2 regions of the Shewanella sp. ALD9 genome follow, and region 2 is predicted to be linked to the other one. Evidence: predicted binding sites of a transcription regulator. Region 2 holds the regulator's gene; the other holds the start of a gene.
What was found. The regulator sigma-54, encoded in region 2, starts transcription at its own class of promoters, with help from an activator protein. The targets are predictions, from matches to a motif close to GTTGGCACGNNNNTNGNNT.

Region 1: the regulator sigma-54 is predicted to act here: its motif matches at 1,768-1,786, upstream of CXF88_RS14095 (formate/nitrite transporter family protein).

What each region holds. Positions count from the first base shown of each region.
Region 1 is NZ_PJCD01000006.1:63,461-66,892, reverse strand. It holds gene CXF88_RS14105 (hypothetical protein) at 1-659, shown strand, start outside; gene CXF88_RS14100 (EcsC family protein) at 909-1,706, shown strand; gene CXF88_RS14095 (formate/nitrite transporter family protein) at 1,988-2,911, shown strand; gene CXF88_RS14090 (alpha/beta hydrolase) at 3,006-3,432, shown strand, end outside.
Region 2 is NZ_PJCD01000001.1:537,281-540,712, forward strand. It holds gene rapZ (RNase adapter RapZ) at 1-103, opposite strand, end outside; gene ptsN (PTS IIA-like nitrogen regulatory protein PtsN) at 100-543, opposite strand; gene hpf (ribosome hibernation promoting factor) at 546-833, opposite strand; gene CXF88_RS02470 (RNA polymerase factor sigma-54) at 859-2,343, opposite strand; gene lptB (LPS export ABC transporter ATP-binding protein) at 2,486-3,217, opposite strand; gene lptA (lipopolysaccharide transport periplasmic protein LptA) at 3,214-3,432, opposite strand, start outside.

The DNA of each region.
Region 1 (3,432 bases), on a different contig from region 2:
AAACGTCGATGCTTGTTGTCGAAGCACATCGTTTTTACCTTATTACAAAGGAATGGATAAAGGCTGTAGATCTGAATGTGAGTGACCAAATATTAGCCTGCAGTGATGCAGTAGCTAAGATAGAAAGCATAAATAAAGTTGAAAGTTCAGCCCATTGCCGCGATTTAAAAATAAGCCATAATCATAATTATTTTGTCACCACAGCGCGTCCTGCGTTTCATGACACTCTCTGTGATAGAGCCCCAGCCGATAAGCTTGAACGTATTGCATACGAGCTGGCCAATAGGCCCTCAAATTTTCCCGATGGTAAACCAACCGGTCACCACGGTGGCCCTTGGGCCGCGGCTAAATATTTACACCGCGATCCCAGCAAAGAAGTCATCGGCTGGGGCTGTGCCAATGACAACATGTGCGCAGAAGATGCAGCTATAAGTGATTTAAGACAAAAAGTGGGTAATGTCGTTGAATTACATCGAGGTAATGTAGATATTTCACACGCATATTTGAGGAAATATACCAAAAAGGGTCGTTTTGTGAATAAAATGAGCCCTTGTGTTTACTGTCGTGATAATTATGGCAGCGCGCTAAATGACACCACTGAAGGCGTGAGTAATTTGCCTAAAGAAGGTCGTGGCTATTTACCCGCGTTAGATAAATAATTCCTAGCAACATTTTTCCCATCATTTATGAAGTCCACAACACTATTTGTTTACCAAATTAACCTGAGCTGTCTAAGGCTAAAGCCGTGTCCGCTGTTTTGAATACAATGGCGCAGTGGGAATATTGTCGAATAAGCGCGTTAAGTTGATTTGCAACCAATGTCCTTTTACTTCAAATTGGTGATAAGCGCTTCTTGAGGTGCAAAACACAATCGCAGCACTACGTTACTTCACAACTAAGGGGGTTATTTGAATATTTCAGAATCACATAAAAAAGAGCTTTTAGTTGCTAAATCACTATTAGAAAATCCTGGTCTAGCGGTAAAAATAACTAATTTAATCGGTACCCCTATTGAGAAAGGGTTAGCGCTTCTACCGGATAACTGGAATAAAAATATCGCTAAAGTGACCGAAAAGTCGCTAATTAAAGCGTCTGAAGCGGCAATATTTACCATGAAAGATATTCCCGGAGAAGAATCGTCCAATCTTTGGCATAAATTAGGCGTTGCTGCGAGTGGTGGTGTGGGCGGTTTCTTTGGATTAGCTGCGATAGCGGTTGAACTTCCTATTTCGACATCAATCATGCTGCGTTCTATAGCTGATATTGCTCGTAGTGAAGGTGAGTTTATTACTACTCTAGAAACAAAAATGGCTTGTTTGGAGGTGTTCGCGCTGGGTGGCGAAAGTGATTTAGATGATGGTAGTGAATCGGGATATTTTGCAGTAAGAGCCGCCCTAGCAAAATCAGTATCTGAAGCCGCTGAGTTTATGGTCAAAAAAGGTATTACCGATGAAGCCGCGCCTATTTTAGTCAAACTTATTACTAAAATCGCTGAAAAATTTGGTGTTCAAGTGACTCAAAAAGCAGCGGCACAAGCTGTACCTGCTATCGGTGCGGCAGGCGGTGCCATAATCAATACTTTGTTTATTGATCACTTTCAAGATATGGCCCGAGGTCATTTTATTGTGCGAAAATTAGAGCGTATATATGGGTATGAAACTGTAAAAAGTGCTTATCAGTCGTTACCTAAAAATGGTAATCAATAACCATAATTCGTGAAATTAACCCGTTTTTATTCGGCTAGTAAATGACAAGTGTGCTTTGAATTTTGGCAATAATTTTGATTTGGATTTACTTATTCCATCGGTTAATCCTAGTAGAGGTTCAATAAGCATCGCAGTAGACCATCAATACATGACTTATTAATAATGTATTGATGGTCATTTGTGAGGCGGCAACGTTTGTTGAATTGATGATATAAAGCATCTATTCTTTATGTACTTAAATGGGACCTCAAGCTAAATTTAAGCCAGAAAAGGATATCAATATGACACTGCACGGACCGGAACAGACCGAAAATACCCAATCGACAATAACCAGTGATTCAAAGTGTGGCGACAAGGTTGAGAAGCGTGAAGTACGCGAGAGTCAGCCGACGCAACCAGAGATATCGCTGACAGGATCTGAGCGTGATGCAGTGATTGAACATGGCAGTCTTTCATCGCTTACGGTTTATTCTATTATTTTGCGTGAAGGCCAGGAAGAACTCGATCGACCGTTGATGTCGTTGTGGTGGTCAGGAATAGCGGCTGGTATCGGCATTTCAGCGTCTGTTTTGGCCGAAGGTATTATCCGAAGCAACATAGGCTCCGATCATCCTTATTTGTCTATCATCGAAAGCCTTGGCTACACTTTTGGTTTTGTCTTAGTCATTCTCGCAAGGCTGCAACTTTTTACTGAGAACACCATCACCGTGGTGCTGCCGCTACTCGCTAACACCACAAAGCATCTTCTTGTTTGCACCGCTCGCTTATGGGGAATTGTGTTAGCAGCAAATTTTGTTGGCACGTTTTTCACGGCGGCAATTGTCGTGCACGGTAACATACTGACAGAAGACATCCTTACCGCTATCCTCCAGATATCTCGCCATGTTGCAGAGTTAACGCCTTCAGAGACATTAATGCGCGGCATACCAGCGGGCTTTTTTATTGCCGCACTGGTGTGGATGCTACCCTCGGCAAAAGGGTCTGAAGTGTTGGTCATTATTATGTTTACATGGCTCATTGCTGCTGGAGAATTTACTCACGTTATTGCCGGGTCTAATGAAATATTTAGTTTGGTACTTAATGGTGAAATGAATTTTTTTACTGCGTTGTCGCACCATATTGGCCCTATGTTAGTGGGTAACATCATTGGCGGTACAGGGCTGTTTGCGATGTTAGCTTATGGCCAAGTTCGACAAGAGATGTAGGTTTACGGTTGAAAAAAGCGAGGTTGTTTTCAATCAAAATGGCTGTCATGGTGCGTTTTGTTGTTTGTGAATGATTTATTTGAATGAGGGTAATATGAAGAAATTTTGTTTGGTATTAATGACGCTATTTGCGGTGGTATCACAGGCATTGGCTGCAAGTCCGGTTAAGTATAATAAAGAGTTAGATGGGTTTGATTATCCCTTTGAAGTTAAAACATTTAATGTTAACTCGCAAAATAAAGATTTAAAAATGCGTTATATGGATATTGGTGATAAAAATGCAGACAAAGTCATCGTGTTGTTGCATGGTAAAAATTTCTCAGGCTATTACTGGGAAAGGATTGCCAATGACTTGCTAAAAAGAAAATACCGAGTCGTTATTCCAGATCAAATCGGTTTTGGTAAATCTTCAAAACCAAATGCTTATCAGTATAGTTTCGGCCAATTAGCTTTAAATACCAAGTTATTATTGGACAGTTTAGATGTCAAAAAATTTGATCTTGTTGGTCACTCAATGGGCG
Region 2 (3,432 bases):
GTAAAGGCAAATTATCAACACAATAATATCCTAGGTCTTCTAATACTCTCAGGGCAACGGATTTCCCTGAGCCTGAACGTCCCGATACTATAACTAGTTTCATGCAGTAATAACCTGATAAAGTTCTGTTGCGTCGTGAGTTTTACGAAGCTGTTTCAATATTTGCTTATCGCTTAACTTTTGGGCCATGCTCGATAACGTGCCTAAATGTTGTTGGCACTGGTCTGCAGGTACTAACAAAGCAAATAAAAGGTCCACGGGTTGCTTATCGATTGCATCAAAGGCAATGGCTTCTTCACATTTAATAAATATCGCGATAGGGTGATCGATGGTCGTTAATCTACCATGAGGTATCGCAATGCCATTTCCTATACCTGTGCTACCCATTTTCTCTCTCGCTAACAGGCTTTCAAATACCTCTTGCGAAGACAGGGTTGGGTACTGGGCAGCGACTAAATTGCTGATGAGTTCCAGTACTTTTTTCTTACTGCCCGGTGTGGCACAGGTAGTGCATTCCGGCTGCAGAATGGTACAAAGTTCCATCGTTAGTGTTTTGTATTCTTCTCTTTGTGTTTAATTACCTGACGGTCGAGTTTGTCTATCAGGGCGTCTATTGCAGCATACATATCAGTACTTTCTGACATTGCAAAAATTTCTGCGCCATTAATGTTGATTTTGGCTTCTGCTTTTTGTTGTAATTTTTCTACATTGAGCACAACGTGTACATTATGGATCTGATCGAAGTGTCGTTCAAGCTTTGAAAATTTACTGTGGATGTATTCACGTAAAGATTCTGTTATTTCGACATGACGTCCAGTCAGACTTATTTGCATAAAAAATCCTCCATTGCCTAGTAGGTTATAAACTCTTACGTTGGTTTGAGGGCGGGATCATCATTGCTTCACGGTATTTTGCTATCGTACGACGAGCAACGTTTATGCCCTGTTCTGCCAGAAGCTGAGCCATTTTACTGTCACTCAGTGGTTTTTTCTGGTTTTCTGCGGCAACCAGCTTTTTGATAAAAGCACGAATGGCCGTTGATGAGCATTCCCCGCCATCATCAGTACTGACATGGCTAGAGAAGAAGTATTTTAGTTCAAATAAGCCACGAGGGGTATGCATATATTTTTGTGTGGTGACTCGTGAAATGGTCGATTCATGCATTTCTACGGCTTCAGCGATATCATTGAGCACCATAGGCTTCATGGCTTCTTCGCCATATTCAAAAAAGCCTTGCTGAAATTGCACAATGCAATTTGCCACTTTAAGTAAAGTATCATTACGGCTTTCAATACTTTTAATAAACCATTTAGCCTCTTGCAGATGGCCTCGAATAAATTGACTATCCGACGGGTTTTTACTGCCTCTAGCCATGGCTGCATATTGCTGATTAACACCAATTTTAGGCATGTTGTCTGGGTTTAACTCTACTACCCAACGGCCATTTTTCTTTAATACTGTGACATCGGGAATCACGTATTCATCATCCATGGGGGTAATTAATAAGCCCGGACGAGGATTGAGTGTCTGGATTAGAGTGATTGCGTCACGTAACTCATTTTCTTTTAGTTTTGTTTTACGCATCAATAATCTGAAATCACGGCCAGCAATTAACTCTAAATAGCCTTTAATTAACAAACGGGCATTATCGATATGGGGTGTGTCGTTAGAGTATTGCGCTAATTGAATAAATAGGCATTCGCTTAAATCACGTGCTGCAACACCCACAGGATCAAAGTGTTGAACGCGTTTTAATACCGCCTCAACCTCATCGAGTTCCACATTTTCATCACCCATGGCTTCGAGAATATCTTCGGTACTTTGGGTTAGATAACCGCGTTCATCAATGGCATCAATAATGGCGGTGGCAATGGCGAGATCGGTGTCTGAAAATGGAGTGAGATTTTTTTGCCATTCTAAGTGTTCGTACAGACCTTCGGTGGTTTCACCTTGAAAGGGCATGTCGTCATCGCGCATGCTTGCACTGCCTGAACCTGACATAGGTGAGGCTGTGTATACTTCATCCCATGTAGTATCCATGGCTAAATCATCCATGGTTTCTTTGGTCATGGATTCTGCTATGTCGACGGTGGAAGTGTCTTTTTCGACATTAACAATACTGTTGTCACTAAAGTCTGTATCCGCTTGGTCGCGGTTTTCTTTTAAGGAGTCTTTTGCTTCAGAAAACTCATCTTCTATTTCAAGCAATGGATTTGAATCTAATGCTTGTTGGATTTCCTGCTGTAGCTCCAATGACGATAATTGCAGTAAGCGAATGGCTTGCTGCAATTGTGGGGTCATGGTTAAGTGTTGACCCATTTTAAGTTGGAGTGACGCTTTCATTTACCGCTTATCCCTAGATGATTTTCCATAAAAATGACAATCTCGAACTGTAATAGATTGCCATAAACATCAATGACATTTAACGTTGTTTAGGTATCGTTCAATGAAATGAGTTAGCTAGACTAAAAGGCCAGTAAAGTAACTATAGCTTGAATTGTTCACCTAAGTACACAGCTCGAACTTGTTGATTACTTAATATCTCATCTGGTGTGCCTTCGGCAATTAAATTACCCTGGCTAACGATATAGGCTCGCTCACAAACGTCTAGCGTTTCACGTACGTTATGGTCGGTAATTAATACCCCTAAACCGCGGTTTTTAAGTTGTTGGATGATTTTTTTAATGTCGATGACCGAAATAGGATCAACACCAGCAAAGGGCTCATCAAGCAAAATAAATTTTGGATTAGCAGCTAAAGCGCGCGCAATTTCAACACGACGACGTTCACCACCCGATAACGACATACCTTGGCTGTCGCGTATGTGAGTAATGTGGAACTCTTCGAGTAGGTGCTCAAGCTGTTCAATACGTTGGTCTGTGCTGAGCTCTTTGCGAGTTTGCAGTACGGCCATTATGTTGTCGTAAACGGTGAGCTTGCGGAAAATACTGGCTTCTTGTGGTAAGTAACCTATACCTTTGCGGGCGCGCAAATGCATTGGATCGGCAGTAAGGTCGTCATCGTCAATCAATATTCGGCCTTTATCGCTTTTTACTAAGCCGACAACCATATAAAAGGTGGTGGTTTTGCCTGCACCATTGGGGCCTAAAAGACCGACAATTTGGCCTGTTTTAACCGTTAAACTCACATCTTTAACAACTTGACGAGCTTTATAGCTTTTAGCTAGATTTTCAGCGGTTAAGGTAATTTGGGTCATGGTTTGATCTGCTTGTTAACAGGAATTTCAGGGAGTTTTTGCTTTGGCGCCGACTCGTCTTGGAAATTCTCTGGTTGAATGATGGTGATTACCCGATCTTGCCCTGTACCAGTACTTTCGGCAATCAGCTCTTGAGCACTGATGTTGTACTTGATTTTATTACCGGTAACCTGGCTACCTGATTGATCCAATTTGGCGTTGCCAGTCAATGTGAG